Regions from separate parts of the Holzapfeliella sp. JNUCC 72 genome, predicted to be linked through region 3. Evidence: riboswitches for the same ligand, from Rfam matches in the RefSeq annotation. Region 3 holds a riboswitch; each other region holds the start of a gene.
The links. Region 3 has a riboswitch for lysine ahead of JNUCC72_RS02000 (aminotransferase class I/II-fold pyridoxal phosphate-dependent enzyme). Riboswitches for the same ligand answer to the same signal wherever they lie in the genome.
Positions count from the first base shown of each region.

Region 1: it holds a riboswitch for lysine, as region 3 does, so the genes downstream of both, JNUCC72_RS05475 (ABC transporter permease subunit) here and JNUCC72_RS02000 (aminotransferase class I/II-fold pyridoxal phosphate-dependent enzyme) in region 3, are expected to answer to the same signal.
Region 2: it holds a riboswitch for lysine, as region 3 does, so the genes downstream of both, lysA (diaminopimelate decarboxylase) here and JNUCC72_RS02000 (aminotransferase class I/II-fold pyridoxal phosphate-dependent enzyme) in region 3, are expected to answer to the same signal.

Region 1 covers NZ_CM132220.1:1,106,216-1,111,412, reverse strand. The annotation lists gene JNUCC72_RS05485 (YfbR-like 5'-deoxynucleotidase) at 1-284, shown strand, start outside; gene JNUCC72_RS05480 (amino acid ABC transporter ATP-binding protein) at 315-1,061, opposite strand; gene JNUCC72_RS05475 (ABC transporter permease subunit) at 1,061-2,608, opposite strand; lysine riboswitch at 2,757-2,932, opposite strand; gene JNUCC72_RS05470 (NAD(P)H-dependent oxidoreductase) at 3,001-3,699, shown strand; gene JNUCC72_RS05465 (hypothetical protein) at 3,689-3,862, shown strand; gene JNUCC72_RS05460 (aldo/keto reductase) at 3,897-4,775, opposite strand; gene lepB (signal peptidase I) at 4,942-5,197, shown strand, end outside.
Region 2 covers NZ_CM132220.1:747,976-753,172, reverse strand. The annotation lists gene JNUCC72_RS03685 (cation:proton antiporter) at 1-196, shown strand, start outside; gene dapF (diaminopimelate epimerase) at 193-1,176, opposite strand; gene JNUCC72_RS03675 (aspartate kinase) at 1,187-2,539, opposite strand; lysine riboswitch at 2,740-2,915, shown strand; gene lysA (diaminopimelate decarboxylase) at 3,013-4,317, shown strand; gene dapD (2,3,4,5-tetrahydropyridine-2,6-dicarboxylate N-acetyltransferase) at 4,340-5,050, shown strand; gene JNUCC72_RS03660 (N-acetyldiaminopimelate deacetylase) at 5,074-5,197, shown strand, end outside.
Region 3 covers NZ_CM132220.1:415,703-420,899, forward strand. The annotation lists gene glnA (type I glutamate--ammonia ligase) at 1-54, shown strand, start outside; gene JNUCC72_RS01990 (LysR family transcriptional regulator) at 77-889, opposite strand; gene JNUCC72_RS01995 (YeiH family protein) at 1,009-2,010, shown strand; lysine riboswitch at 2,087-2,266, shown strand; gene JNUCC72_RS02000 (aminotransferase class I/II-fold pyridoxal phosphate-dependent enzyme) at 2,383-3,567, shown strand; gene ppcA (phosphoenolpyruvate carboxylase) at 3,624-5,108, shown strand; gene JNUCC72_RS02010 (AEC family transporter) at 5,158-5,197, opposite strand, start outside.

The sequences.
Region 1 (5,197 bases), 490 kb from region 3:
ACCGTAGACGATTATCTGAGGGGAAAGATGATACGCTAGAAGGTCAGATTTTATCAATCTCAGATAAAATGGACTTATTGTATGAAGCATTTGGTGAAATTCAAAAAGGCAATCCACAAGAAGTTTTCATGGAAATTTATCGTGAAAGTTTGCAAAGCATCAAGAAATTTAATCACTTATATAGTGTGCAGTATTTCTTTGAAAATATTTTACCTGAAATGTTATCAGAAGACTTTCCATTTAGAACAAGAGTGATGGAAGTCACAAACTTAATTTTAGAGTAATAAAAAAACACCGCTTAAAGCGGTGTTTTTTTATTGATTCAAGTAGCGTTTTAAGAACTCTTTTGTACGGTCTTCTTTTGGATTATTGAAGATTTCTTCTGGTGTGCCTTCTTCAGCAACAACACCTTTATCCATGAAAACAATGTGGTCAGAAACATCACGGGCAAAAGCCATTTCATGAGTAACTAAAATCATAGTCAAACCAGTATGTGCTAATGCTTTCATAGAAGCAAGCACGTCTTCAACCATTTCAGGGTCAAGCGCACTGGTAGGTTCATCGAACAATAGGACATCTGGTGACATTGAAACGGCACGAGCAATCGCAACACGTTGTTTTTGTCCACCTGAAAGTTGAGCAGGTTTTGCCTTGATGTAAGGATCCATACCAACTTTTTTAAGTTGTTCCATAGCCATTTCTTCAGCTTCTTGTCGTGAACGGCCAAGAACAGTCGTTTGGCCTACAATACAGTTTTCAAGAACGTCTAAGTTGTTGAATAAGTTAAAGGATTGAAAAACCATGCCGACTTTGGAACGGTACTTGGTAATTTCAAAACCGTTACCTAAAATGTTTTCACCTTTGAAGTTAATTTCGCCATTAGTTGGATCTTCAAGCAAGTTTAAACATCTTAGTAAAGTTGATTTACCAGAACCGGAAGAACCAATAATGGTTACAACTTCACCCGGTGTAACATCTAGTGAAATATCTTTTAAAACAAGATGATTTCCAAATTTTTTCTCTAAGTTACGAACACTAATAATTGAGTCTTGGTTAGCCATTAGTTTTTCACCTCTCTTGAATTAGAAGTCACTTGTTCTTGATTAGCCATTAAATTGTAATCTTTAGGACCATTTAATTTCTTTTCGATAAGTCTGAAGATACGTGTAATTGTAAAGGTTAGAACTAAGTAAATAAATGTAATTGTTAGGTAAGTGTGGAAGAACTGGAAGTTTTGTCCAGCAATTGTTGAACCTGTGAAGAATAGTTCAGAAACTGAGATGATGCTCAAGACGGAAGTATCTTTGATGTTAACGATGAATTCGTTAGCAACAGAAGGTAAACTGTTACGAACAGCTTGAGGGAGAATGATTTTTCTCATTCGTTGGAAGTGATTCATTCCTAAAGCACTTGCAGCTTCAAATTGTCCTTCGTCAGTTGAAATAATCCCACTACGGATGATTTCAGAAAGGTAAGCCCCTGTGTTAATTGAAACAACAATTAAAGCAGCTAAAGTACGGTCTAAGTTAAGCCCAAACATTTGAGCAGCACCGTAGTAGAATACAGCAGCTTGCACAATCATCGGTGTTCCACGGAACAGTTCGATATAAACAGAAGCCAGGAAACTAGCAACTCTAGTCGTCCAACGTTTACCACGCGATTTAGCAAGTGGAATCGTTCTGATAATTCCAACTAACAAACCAATGAAGAAACCGACGATAGTTCCGATTAATGAAATGAAAACTGTCATAGCAGTACCACGAAGTAACATAGCACCATATTGTTGCCAAATATTGATGAACCAATTACCTTCAGTCGCAGGTTTTGGCTGACTGTGAACGGCTGTTGTCATCATTTTATCACGTTCATCTTCGGGAATAGTTGCTAGAATTTCGTTAACTTTTTCAAGATTTGAATCACCTTTACGTAATCCAATTGCACTTTGTGTTTCTGAAGGATCTAAATGGAAACCTTGTCCTCTTTTGAATTCAATCATTTTAAGATTTGGATTAGCACTTGAAACGCTAATGCCTTCCGGCTTTTCAGAAACGTAACCATCGATAGTTTTTGATTCAAGAGACACACGCATTGCTGAAAAGTCTTTCATAGCAGGTTCTTTGATGGCACCTTTGATTTGGTTAATAGCGTCATAGTGGAAAGTGCCAAGTTGTCCAGTTATTTTTGCACCATTGAAGTCAGCTAAGCTAGTTGCATTGGCGTATTTTCCAGTACTATTTACGACCATTACAATATTTGAAGTATAGTAGGCGTTTGTAAAGTCAATAGCTTGACGGCGTTCGGGTGTTGGTGACATACCGGCGATAATCATATCGATTTTGCCAGAAGTTAGAGAAGGAAGTAGTCCATCCCATTGTGTTTTAGCAACAACAACATTTTTTTTGCCAAGTCCAGCGGCAATTTTTTTAGCCATTTGAACATCATAACCATTAGCATATAATGATTCTCCGTCAATTTTAACGGCCCCATTGGAATCATCTTGTTGTGTCCAGTTGTAAGGCGGATAGTTAGCCTCCATTCCGACACGTAATGTATCACTTTCTTCAGCGTGTACTTGGTTAGTGGATAAATTAGCTAATCCAACAAGCATGATAATAGCTGAAAAGAAAGTTAAAAGCGGGTTAACTTTCAAAGTTTTCATAAAATTACTCCTTCATGTTTTTGATTTAACACAATAAAAAAAACCTTTAAAAAATAAAGGTTTTGAGGCATTATGAAATAAATTACTGATTATTAAATAACATAATAGCACTCCTCAGATAACTGAGACAGTTCTAGTTGTTTGCCAACTAGACCCAGAAGAATTATTGTGTAGGCAACAAGTCTTCTTCGGCGATAAAATCCTGCCTTAGCTGGTCTTTGTGAACTACACACTCGCAACTAAATAGTGATTATCGCAACCTCTATTGCATTTCTTATTAAATTACTTACATATGATACCCTTAGAATAGAATATTGTCAACGAAAACCAGGAGGAAGCCAATGAAAGTCCATATTTTTGTTTCTCATCCAGATGTTAATAATTCTGTTACGCAACAATTTTTTAAATCAACGCTCGCTTTAGCAGACGCTGAAGTCGAGGTAACAGTTTTAGATGAGCAAATTATGCAAAACCAACAATTTAATAGGAAACAACACCAAGAAAATATTTTAGCTGCAGACCATGTTATTTTTCAATTTCCTTTGTATTGGTACTCAGCACCTTACTCACTTAAAAAATGGCAAGATGACATTTTTACTAATCGATTTATAAATGAGCTAACAAAATTGAATCAGCTTAAACGAAAAAGTTTATCTTTAGTTATCAATACAGGACAACCTCAAAAAGATTTTCAACCCGGACAAAAATCACAATTTAGTTTAAATGAGATTTTAAGACCTTATCAAGTTTTTGCAAATGAATTAGGATTTAATTACCTAACCCCATTTATTGTGTATCAGTTTGCTTATTTAAATGAACAACAACACTACCAATTGTTAGTTGATTACTTAATTCACGTGGAATTGATTAAACCAAGTTTTGTGGATAAGGGTCAATTTTTGCTTAACAAAATTAGACAAAATAGTAACTTAAACGACAATATTCAATTGCAGGCTGTTGTTGATACGATAGATGAACAATTGACTGATTACAAAGATCTAAGAGATGCACTAGATGAGGTGAAGGACAATGAAGAATGATTGGATGAAGGCCATTATTGAAGAGGCATCAAAGAACGAAAATAATTATGAAAAACGTGCATTGTTGAGTTATCTCAATCAATTTCAACATCAACTAGAAGTTCGCCGTGATTTAGCAGAAGGGGAACTTGATGGTAGATTGTGGAACCATGAACAATGGTAAACAAAAAAGACTGACAATTGTCAGTCTTTTTTGTTTAGTCGCCCCATTCTTCAACAGCTTCGTTGATTGAGCCGCCTTCCCATGAAAAGTCGTTGTACCAAAGTGAACGTTTTTCTTGGTTCATGCTGTATAATTTTTGCATATCTTGAGCAGATAATTCAAAGTCAAAGATGTCAGCATTTTGTTGGATACGTTCTTCATGAACAGATTTAGGAATTGTGATAATACCGCTTTGGAAGTTCCAACGTAGAACAACTTGAGCAATTGTTTTGTTGTACTTATCAGCAATTTTTTGTAGTTCAGGATCAGTTAGAACAGCGCCACCGCCAAGAGGTGACCAAGCTTGTAAATGAATACCATGTTGTTGGTTGAATGCTAAAATGTCACGTTCTTGAATTAGTGGATTGTATTCCATTTGGTTAACAGCTGGAATAATCGTAGCGTGATCAAGTAAGTTTTGCATACGTTCGTTATCAAAGTTTGAGACACCAATTGCACGAGCTTTACCAGCTTTGTAGATTTCTTCAACTGCACGCCATGTATCCACGTATTTACCGGTTACAGGCCAGTGAACAAGTAGTAAATCAACGTAGTCAGTTTGTAGACGTTCTAATTGACCATCGATTGCGTCAAGTGTTTCTTGGTAACCTTGGTCACCACCGAAAATTTTAGTTGTTAAAAAGATGTCTTCGCGGGTTTTACCAACAGCTTTAAGTCCTTCAACAAGACCTTCACCAACACCGCGTTCATTTCCATATTGTTTAGCAGTATCAAACATTTCGTAACCATGTTTTAAACCTAGCATAACTGCTTCTTTTGCTTGAGTGTTGTTAGATTTCCAAACACCAAGTCCCATTTGAGGAATACTTGTACCATTATTTAAAGTGATACGTGTAGATAAATCGAAACTCATAAATAAAATCCTCCTTTAATTTTTCACTTCTATAAAAACATTTCAGCTTAATAATTTCAAATAAAATGTTTAGAAAATAGCTGTTTCACATGAAACTTTTAAGCATTTATCACGAAAAATTCATATTAAGTTGATAGGATATACTTGAAAAAGTAGGTGAAAAATTGTGTATTCATTTTTGAAATTTTTGTTTAAATTAGTAATTGAACTTTTAATTTTAGGTGGATTTTGTTGGTTTTTGTTTACCCAGGTTATTAATATCGGTATTATAAAAGGGCAATCAATGGAAAAAACATTATATGATGGCCAATACACGATTTCTGTGAAAATGATAAAACCTAATCGTGGGGATGTTGTTGTGATTAAGTCACCTGATAATCCTCAAGTTCGCTATATAAAACGCGTGATTGGCGTAGGTGGAG
Region 2 (5,197 bases), 330 kb from region 3:
CAGACAAGCACTTTCAGGCATGATGTTGACAACAACAACTATTACGTTGATTGTACCTAATGTTACCCTAGGTCAAAGTGCAAATATTATTGATGCAAAGCAAGCAGGTGCTTTTATTCTAGCGGCTGTTATTACAACAATTGTTGATCCAATTGTATTCTCGAAAATATACCCACAAAAAAAACAAGCAGATTAGTCTGCTTGTTTTTTTATTTGTTCAATAAATTTTAGATAGCTTTTCTGTTCTCCTGTTTCACTAACAGTGGCGTGATTGAATTGACGATTGAATAAATCATCTTCAGATATTGTGATGTTATGAGTGTGAGTGGCGTTGCCGATTAACTCTATCCAAAAGTCATTATTAGATTCTTTGTGAACAATCGTTTTAACGACACCACCTGGATTATAAACGGTTATTTCATCTGAAGGAAAAGAATCGATACCTTTATGTAAAACATAAGCAAGAGAAGTCGCAGACATTCCAGTACCACAAGCATTTGTGAAGCCAACACCGCGCTCAAATGTACGAACAAAAAGCGTATTATCTGATAGTATTTTTCCAAAATTGACATTAACACCATCAGGGAAATAATCATTCTTTTGATTGAGTTTTTCCCCTAATGTTTCAAGTGTGTTATTTAAGTCTTCATCTGTTTGAACAAAACTAATTAAGTGAGGATTAGGGACCGCGATAGCATAGAAATTTAAATGATCATTAAATTTTGGAACGGGTGAGTTGAGTAATTGTGTTGTTCCTAGGTTATGAAAAGGGAAGTAATGGTTATCAAAGTGGACAGGTGAGATTTCCACACCAAACGCAGGAACGTTTTGAGCCAGGCTGTCTTGTTTTTTAACAGTTAAATTTGCATTAGCTGTTTCGACTTTGAATTCAGATTCTTGATATTTTTCGGCTAAATAACGCGCCACCGTACGCAATCCATTGCCACACATAGATGCCTCGCTACCATCGGCATTAATGACGCGCATTTTGCCTAAACAATCGGTATTTTGAGATTTTGAGACGACTAATAGACCATCGGCCCCCTCCAAAAAAGATTCTGTTAGTTGCTGTGTAAGTGCGATGATTTGGTCATCTGAGGGATTAAATGAAAGTTGATCTAAGTCTAAAATAAAAAACTGGTTAGATGAACCGTGAACTTTTTGTAATGTAATCATTGTTAAACTCCTAACTAAAAAAATTATGATAAATATAGTCTATTGCTAAATCAGCATCGGCTTGTCTAGTCCCAAGCATTACAGAAATTCTTGAGGCACCTTGATTAATCATATGAATGCCAATATTATTTTGAGCCAGTGGCGAAATGACACGATCTAAGACACCAATATTATCTTTCATACCTTCACCAACAACCATGATAATGGCGTAATCATTAATCCATTGCATTTCGTCTGGTTGAAGAGTGTTTTTAATCTCTTGACAAAGTTGTTTGATTTTAAGGTCTGTAAGTTGGCTTTTATCAAAGATAATTGTCAAATCATCGATACCTGAAGGCATATGCTCATAAGAAACATTATAGCGATATAAAATCTCTAGCAATTTTAATGTGAAGCCAACCTCTTTATTAAGTAGATAACGGTGGAGATATAAAGCAGCAAAACGATCAGAGCTGGCCACACCTGTTATTAAATGTTCTGGCTCAAAATCATTTTCAGGTACGATAAGTGTGCCCGGTAAATCAGGATGGTTAGTGTTTTTAACGTTAATAGTAATTTCAGCTTCAATTGCTGGAATAATGGCTTCATCATGGAATACTGAAAATCCAGCGTAAGAGAGTTCACGTAATTCACGATAAGTCATTTTATTAATGGCATATGGATTTTTGACAGTATTAGGGTTTGCTGCATAAATTGCATCAACATCTGTGAAATTTTCATAGCAGCTGGCATTGAAGCCTTTTGACAAGATAGCACCTGTAATATCTGAGCCACCACGTGAAAAAGTGGCGATTTTATTGTCTTTAGTGATGCCAAAGAATCCAGGTACAATTAAAAGCTCATCACCAACATCAATTGATTTAATGTTGTCGTAAGTTTCATCTAAAACTTGTGCGTTATTAGCTGAATCACTAACATAAAATCCAAATTTTTCCGGATCTAGAAATCGAGCTTTAAGCCCTAGATGGTTTAAAATCAATGTCATTAGCTTTGCGTTTAATCGTTCACCATGAGCTTTAAAACAAGCCATTAGATAGGCGTTGTTTTCGAATTTTTCATACTTTAATTTTTCGATTTTATCTTTAATGCTTTGCAATTCTTCTTCTTCTAAATCAAAGTGGTTTGCGATTTCAACATATCGGTTGAATAGCTGTTCGGTGATTGATTCAGTAGGCTTGTTTTCGATTGTAAGTGTAGCGTATTTGATTAATAAATCTGTAACTTTCGTATCAGAAGCACTTCTTTTTCCTGGGGCTGAAGTCACAACAACTTTGCGACTTGAATCTTGTTTTAAAATATTAATAACTTTCTCAAACTGTTGTCCTGAAGCTAGCGAGCTTCCGCCAAATTTAACTACTTTCATAAAAATTCCCCTTTAGCTTTCTTTTCAAATGATAAGTAAATTAAATTTAACATGCCTGTTTTAAATTTCAACACCCAAATCCGACTAATACATGTCGTTTTAAAGGTCAATATATGGAAATAAATAAAAATAAAAAAATTTTTAAAAAATAATTAACCTAATGGTTTGACTTTTGATTGGTTTTATTATAATATTTTAATCACATCGAAGAGGTTGCAGCTAACATTATTAGAAATAACTAGTCTTCTGTTAAGACAATTATGTTATTTTGAAAGGGGAAGTTGCCGAAGCTAGTACTTAAGCAGATAAGTATCGGCTGGGACATGATTGAACAAGTCATGGACTGTCGCAGTAATTGCGGAGAGCTATCGACAAACGAACAATCATGATGAATGTGAAACTTTCAAAGGGTTCTTTTGTTATTTTAGATAGCAGAAGAACCCTTTTTATATAGTCTTGGAGGAATTTTCGTTATGGAACATAATTTTAATTTAGTCACAAATGCGAATCATCATTTAGAAATAGGCGGAATCGATACTGTTGATTTGGTTCAAAAATATCAGACGCCATTAGTTGTTTATGATATTTCAAAAATCAAACAACAAATTGCAGGATTCAAATCTGTTTTTGAGCAAAACGATGTTGAATATGAAATTAGTTATGCTAGCAAGGCATTTTCATGTTTAGCCTTATATGAATTGATGCAAAAAGAAAATCTACATCTGGATGTAGTATCTGGTGGCGAATTATTCACCGCGCAACAAGCTGGATTTGATTTATCAAAAATTAGTTTTCATGGCAATAATAAATCATTTGATGAAATCAAAATGGCTGTCGATGCGGGTGTAGGTGTTATCGTCCTTGATAACTTTCATGAGATTGAATTGCTATCGTCTTACTTGATTGATACCCAGCAACAAGCTGATGTGATGTTGAGAATCACACCCGGAATATCAGCACATACACATGACTATATTCAAACTGGTCAAGAAGACAGTAAATTTGGCTTTGATTTAAATTCTGGTCAAGCTGAAGAAGCTTTGACAACGGTTTTAAACAATCCTAACTTGACTATGAAAGGATTCCATTCACATATTGGATCACAAATATTTGAAGTTAATGGGTTTGAAATGGCAGCTGAAAAGCTGATTGATTTAGCCAATGATTGGTATCAAAAATATAGTTATCAACCAGATGTGATTAACGTTGGTGGTGGTTTTGGAATTGCTTACACAAATGATGATAAACCGCTAGCACCTGAGGTATTTGTTGATGCAATCATCAAAAAAATCAAAGAAAAAACAGCAGATTTTGGTTTAAAAATGCCAGCGATTTGGATAGAACCTGGAAGATCGATTGTAGGACCTGCAGGTTATAACTTATATACAATCGGTTCTCGTAAAGAAATCCCAGGAAAATCTGCTTATGTGAGTGTTGATGGTGGTATGGGAGATAATGTTCGACCAGCACTTTACCAAGCAGAATATGAAGCTGCAATTGCTAATAAAATGGATCAAGAACCAGTAGAAAATGTCCGTGTGGCAGGTAAATATTGCGAATCAGGAGACATTTTGATTCAAAAAGCAGCTTTTCCAAAAACACAACCGGGCGATATTGTTGCAATGCTTAATACGGGTGCTTATGGTTACTCAATGGCGTCAAATTATAATCGTAATTTAAAACCCGCAGTTGTTTTTGTTGAAAACGGAAAAGATGACTTAGCAATTAAAAGACAAAGTTACCAAGACTTAATCAAATTAGAAAACAGTTTATATTAATTATCAAAAAGGAGACTATATAATGGAAAGAAAAAGCGCACAAGAAATTATTAACTTTATTGGAAATGCCGAAAAACAAACACCTGTTAAGGTTTATATCAAGGGACAATTAAGTGAGATTAATTTTCCAAATACAATTAAAGCTTTTGTAGAATCAAAAACAGGGACACTATTTGGTAACTGGGCTGATGTTGAACAAGTCTTAGCTGATAATCAATCTTTAATTACAGAATACGAAATTGAAAACCATATGAGAAATTCAGCGGTTCCACTATTAGATATGAAGAAAGTTAATGCGCGTATTGAACCAGGTGCTATCATTCGTGACCAGGTTTACATTGGAGATAACGCTGTTATTATGATGGGCGCTTTAATCAACATTGGTGCTGAAATTGGAGAAGGTACAATGATTGATATGGGAGTAATCCTAGGTGGGCGTGCAACTGTTGGTAAGAATGCTCACATTGGTGCCGGAACAGTTTTAGCGGGTGTCATTGAGCCAGCATCAGCAACACCGGTTGTGATTGAAGATGATGTTGTGATTGGGGCTAATGCCGTTGTGATTGAAGGCGTTCGTGTTGGTAAAGGTGCTGTTGTTGCTGCAGGTGCAATCGTAACTAGAGATGTTGAACCGTACACTGTTGTTGGGGGCGTACCCGCAAGAGTCTTGAAAAAAATTGATGATCAAACTAAATCAAAAACAGGACTTGAAGAAGCATTAAGAAAAATGTAAAAAAACTTGAGGGGGAAAGTTAAATGTTACCACAGACGCAAAGAGTCGCTATTAGAAGAGAATTTCATCAGTATCCAGAACTTGCTTTACAAGAAGTAGAAACCAAGCAAAGAATCAAAAAAATTATTGCTGGCTTTAAACAAGACT
Region 3 (5,197 bases):
TACCGTCAAACAGTTTCTGAATGGGAAAGAGACCAATACATGGAATTGTACTAAAATTAAAAGCTATCTGAATAATTCAGATAGCTTTTTTTATTTTGTCGATAAAGTTTGTGATTGAAGGATGGGTTTCAAATTTTTGATAAATGAGATAAAAGTGTCTAAAAAATGGAGCCCCTAGTTCTTGAAACATAATGGTGTTATCAATGGCATCTAGACTTACAATGGATTTACCAATCCCTTGTTTCAAAAGATCGACAATTAACTGATTATTTTTAACAATAATACTGTTTTTAGGTACAATATTATGATTGTTCAGATACTTTTTAGTGTAGTGATAAACGCCAGAACCTTCTTCTCTGAGCAACCACGTATCAGATTTAAGATTACCGGCCAATACTAATTGATCTGTTTTTATTTTTTCAGTAACAATCAAATTATGATGAACAGGTTTTTCGACGATACCAAAAGCCAAGCGATGATTTAACACATCATCTAAAATTTCTTTAGAATTATGTACTTCAGTAGCTAGATTATACTCGTTATAAATAGCAGAAGGTAATTGAGATAATAACTGAGGGACGAAGGTATGCGCGCTAGTTTGCGAACACGCGAATAATAAATCATATTTTTTGGGATTATCACTAATATCGGTTTGAATAGTTTGCCATTCTTTCAAAATTTTTGTGGTGCTTTGATATAGTCTGGTGGCATTAGGTGTTGGCTCTAGTTTAGCTTTACCATTTCTAATGAATAATTGTGTGTTTAGTCTTTCTTCTAGTTGTTTAACGTGTAATGAGAGGCTAGGTTGAGAAGAAAAAAGTTGTTCAGCTGCTTTTGAAAATGACAAGGTTTCATATACAGCAACAAAGGTATGCAGTAATTTGAACATAAAGAGTCCTTTCTTTTTGTTATTAAGGTTATTAATAGTATATATAGTTATTATCTATTAAACAAATATTAACATTAATGATGTGATATAGTTATGCCTGTATTGAAGGAGAGGAAAACATGAAAATCAAAAAATCTTTTTTACCAGGTATTGCAGTGACATTACTTGTCTCTGTTGTTGCTAAATATTTAGCAATTTATTTACCTTTTATTGGAGCAGAATCTTTGGCCATGTTGATGGGGATTTTGTTAGGTAATACTGTTTTAACACAGTCTAAGCTAAATTCAGGTGTTAAATGGTCAGAAAAATATCCCATTGAAATTGGAATTGCACTACTAGGGTTAACAGTAACGCTTAAAACTATAGAGTCTTTAGGGATTAATGGTATTTTATTTATTGTGTTGCAGATGTTGTTGACTATCATTGTGGCAATAGTGTTAGGGAAAAGAGTCTTTAAGGTATCAAAAAAATCATCGCTTTTAATGGCGGCAGGTAATGCTGTGTGTGGATCAAGTGCAATTGCGGCTGTATCGCCAGAAATCAAAGCAAATGATGATGAAAGACGAACTGCAGTAGCAACAGTTAGTTTAGTTGGAATTGTCTTATTAATTATTCTGCCAATTGTCGGTCCTGTTGTACTCGGTAAGCAAGACTTACTTTTAGGTGCATTAATAGGTGGGACTCTTCAATCTGTAGGACAAGTTGTGGGGACAGCGTCTTTAATTAATCAAGACGTGACAACATATGCAACACTATTTAAAATGTTGCGAGTGATTTTATTATCGGTAGTGGTTATCAGTTTTGCAAGAATGGCTCAGGGAAAAAGTCAAAAAACTGCCCAACCTAAAAAATCAGTTAGCCAATACATTAAAGTACCTTGGTTTATTTTGGCATTTATTATTTTTATTTTGATTAATAGTTATGTTAGTTTACCAACGCAGCTAACGCATAGTGCAAAAGAATTAACCAGTTTCTCTGGTGTTATTAATCTTGCTGGTATCGGCTTAAACTTAAAATTGAAAACGATTAAAGATTCCGGTAGTCGATTTTTAGGTTATGGATTATTAATTAGTTTGCTGCAAGTTGTAGGAGCAATTATCTTAATTAAGTTACTATTCTAATTACTTATTATTAGTAAAAAATTAAACAAAAATGAAATGCAAGGTTGAATTACACAAAAAAATAACTTATAGTTAATTTAGTAGAAGAGGTCGCAATTGACAATAGCTAGATAACTCGCTATCACAATAGCATTAGTTACTCTAGTGAGGGGATATTGCCGAAACGTCAAAGAGTTGTGACGATTTGATGTTGGGGTATGGTTGAATAAATCATAAACTGTCATAAGCATAAAACTTATGGAGCGCTATCGACAAATTGACATCTAAGCCAGTTTAGATTCTTTTGTCTGCCTAGACAAAGGAATCTTTTTTTGTCTAATATTTTAAATAGCCACTCTTCTGAATAATAATTTACGGAAATAGGAGACTGTCATGCCAGATTTATCATCAAAATTAAGTGCAACGTATAACGAAAAGTTAGACTTAGTTAATCCATCAGGGATTAGAAGCTTTGATCAAAAAATCTCAGCTATCCAAGATATTGTAAAACTAACAATTGGAGAACCTGATTTAGATACACCCGAACATATTAAAAATGCTGCAGTAGAAAGCATTCAAAATAATGATTCTCACTACTCAGCTCAAACAGGTAAATTAGAGCTTAGAAAAGCAGTTTCTGATTATTTAAAGCGTCAACAAGGTTTAAATTATAATCCAGAAGATGAAATAATCGTGACAATTGGTGCAACAGAAGCAATTTATGCCACTTTTGAAACGATGTTAAATCCAGGTGATAAAGTGATTGTGCCAACACCGACATTTGCACTTTATTTTCCTATTATCGAGTTGCTAGGTGCACATCCAATTATGGTTGACACCTCACAAACAGGCTTTCAATTAACACCTGAAAAATTGGCAGAAGTGATTGAAGAAGAAGGGCCTTCAGTTAAAGCAGTTTTACTTAATTATCCAAGTAATCCAACAGGGGTTGAATACGATAAAGAAACCGTTGAGGCTCTAGCGCAAGTTATTGAACAGCATGATATTTTTGTTGTTACAGATGAAATTTACTGTGAATTAACTTATGATGTTGATCATTTTTCAATTGCTAAGCTATTGCCTCAACAATCCATTTATATTAACGGATTATCTAAATCTCACGCTATGACAGGATATCGAATTGGTTACGTTTGTGGACCGAGAGAATTCATGTCAAAAGTTGCTAAAGTGCATGCTTTCATGGTGACTTCACCATCTAATCCTGCCCAAGTTGCAGCAACAGAAGCGCTTAATAACGGTGATAATGATGCGATTGAAATGCGTAAAATCTATCAAAAGCGTCGTGACTTAATTGTTGATGAATTAACAAGTATGAACTTTGAGATGGCTAAGCCTCATGGTGCGTTTTATCTATTTGCTAAAATTCCAGCATCATGTACACAAGATTCTTACCAGTTCGCACTAGAATTAGCTGAACAAGCAAAAGTTGGTGTCATACCTGGAAGTGCATTTGGTAAAGGTGGACAAGGTTACATTCGTTTTTCATATGCAGCTTCTGAAGCTGATATTCAACTAGCGATGGATCGTATTCGTGATTACCTTAAAACAGTCAGATAATTAGTAATTAAAATCAGGAGGACAATCAATTGACAGACAGAATGATACCAAACGTAATGGGAACTCAACATCCAGATAACGCTAACATTCCGTTCTTTAAAAAGCATCATAATCCATTTGTTTCAGCTTTTGAAGAAATCGATGAAGCTTATGCTAACTTTTCAACTTTAGATGCCGATGAATACATGTGGGACTGGGAAGGAAAGCATGCTGATTCTTCTGTTATTAGCCGTTTGTATACCAAACAATACGACTATTTCAAAAACCATGAACTTGGTGACGATAAATTTTTAACGTTTAGATTACCTAACATTTGGGAAGAAAAAGGTTATAGTTTAATGCAAGCTATGACAACTATGATGCTGGCAGAAGATTTTGCAGACGATTTAAAATTTAAAAAACGTCCGCTATTTGAAGCGGTTCTGCCAATGACGAAAAGTGCAGATCAACTGATTGCTATGGAAGATAAGTTTGCATCACTTGCACAATTCAAGAATAAAGAATTTGAAAATACACATCCTAATAGCGACCAACTCCAAATGATTCCACTATTTGAAAGTTTTGAAGCGCAGCTAGATGCTCCTGAAATTTTAAAAGAATATATGGCGATGTACAAAAAACACTTTAACCGCCCAATTGAGTATTTACGTGTTTTCTTAGCAGGTTCTGATTCTGCGCTTTCAAATGGATTTTTAAACAGTATTATTGGAAACAAGCTAGCATTATCTAGATTAGGTGCATTTTCAAAAGAAAGTGGCGTACCGGTTTATCCAATTGCTGGGGTAGGAAGTACAATCTTTAGAGGGGGACTTTCTCCTCAATCTGTTGATCGTTACCTTGAGGAATTCCCAGGACTTAAAACAGCAACTGTTCAATCGGCCTTTCGTTATGATTATCCAATTGATGAAGTCAAGTCAGCAATCGATAAATTACGTAATGGGTTACGTCAAAGTGAATTTAATATTGTAAATTCAGCTGACGAAGCAATCTTACTTGAAATTGCAGCAAAAACAGCCAAAGAGTACCACCATACACTAGATCCATTGATTAATGACTTGCAATCTGTTTTTGATGCCTTTCCAAAACGTCGTGACCGTCATCAACACGTGGGGATGATTGGTTATTCTCGAGATGTTGATGGTTACAAAATGCCTCGTGCGATTACCTTTACTGGTTCTTTATACTCGGTAGGAATTCCACCAGAAATTATCGGTTCAGGACAAGCATTGAGTAAATTATCAGAAGATGAATGGGCAACTTTACAAAGCTACTATCCAAATATGAAACGTGACTTTGAACATATATTAGGATTTTATAGTCCAGAAGCAATGGCAGTCTTAAAACAAATCAATCCAGAATTTGGTAAGATTGAAGCCGACGTCGCAGATTTAACGAAACGTTTTGACATTGAAGCTGGTCCAAAAACAAAAGAACAAGCTCAACATTCTCAACTAGCAACAGACTTAGTCAGCATTTCAGATAAAGAAGTTCAGACTTTATTGATTGAAAAAATGAGTAAACTAAGAAGATTCTTAGGCTAATAAAAAAGACATTTGCAAAAGCAAATGTCTTTTTTGTTGCGTTATTAAATTAAATAAATTGAATAATTGACATTAAAATTGGAACAACG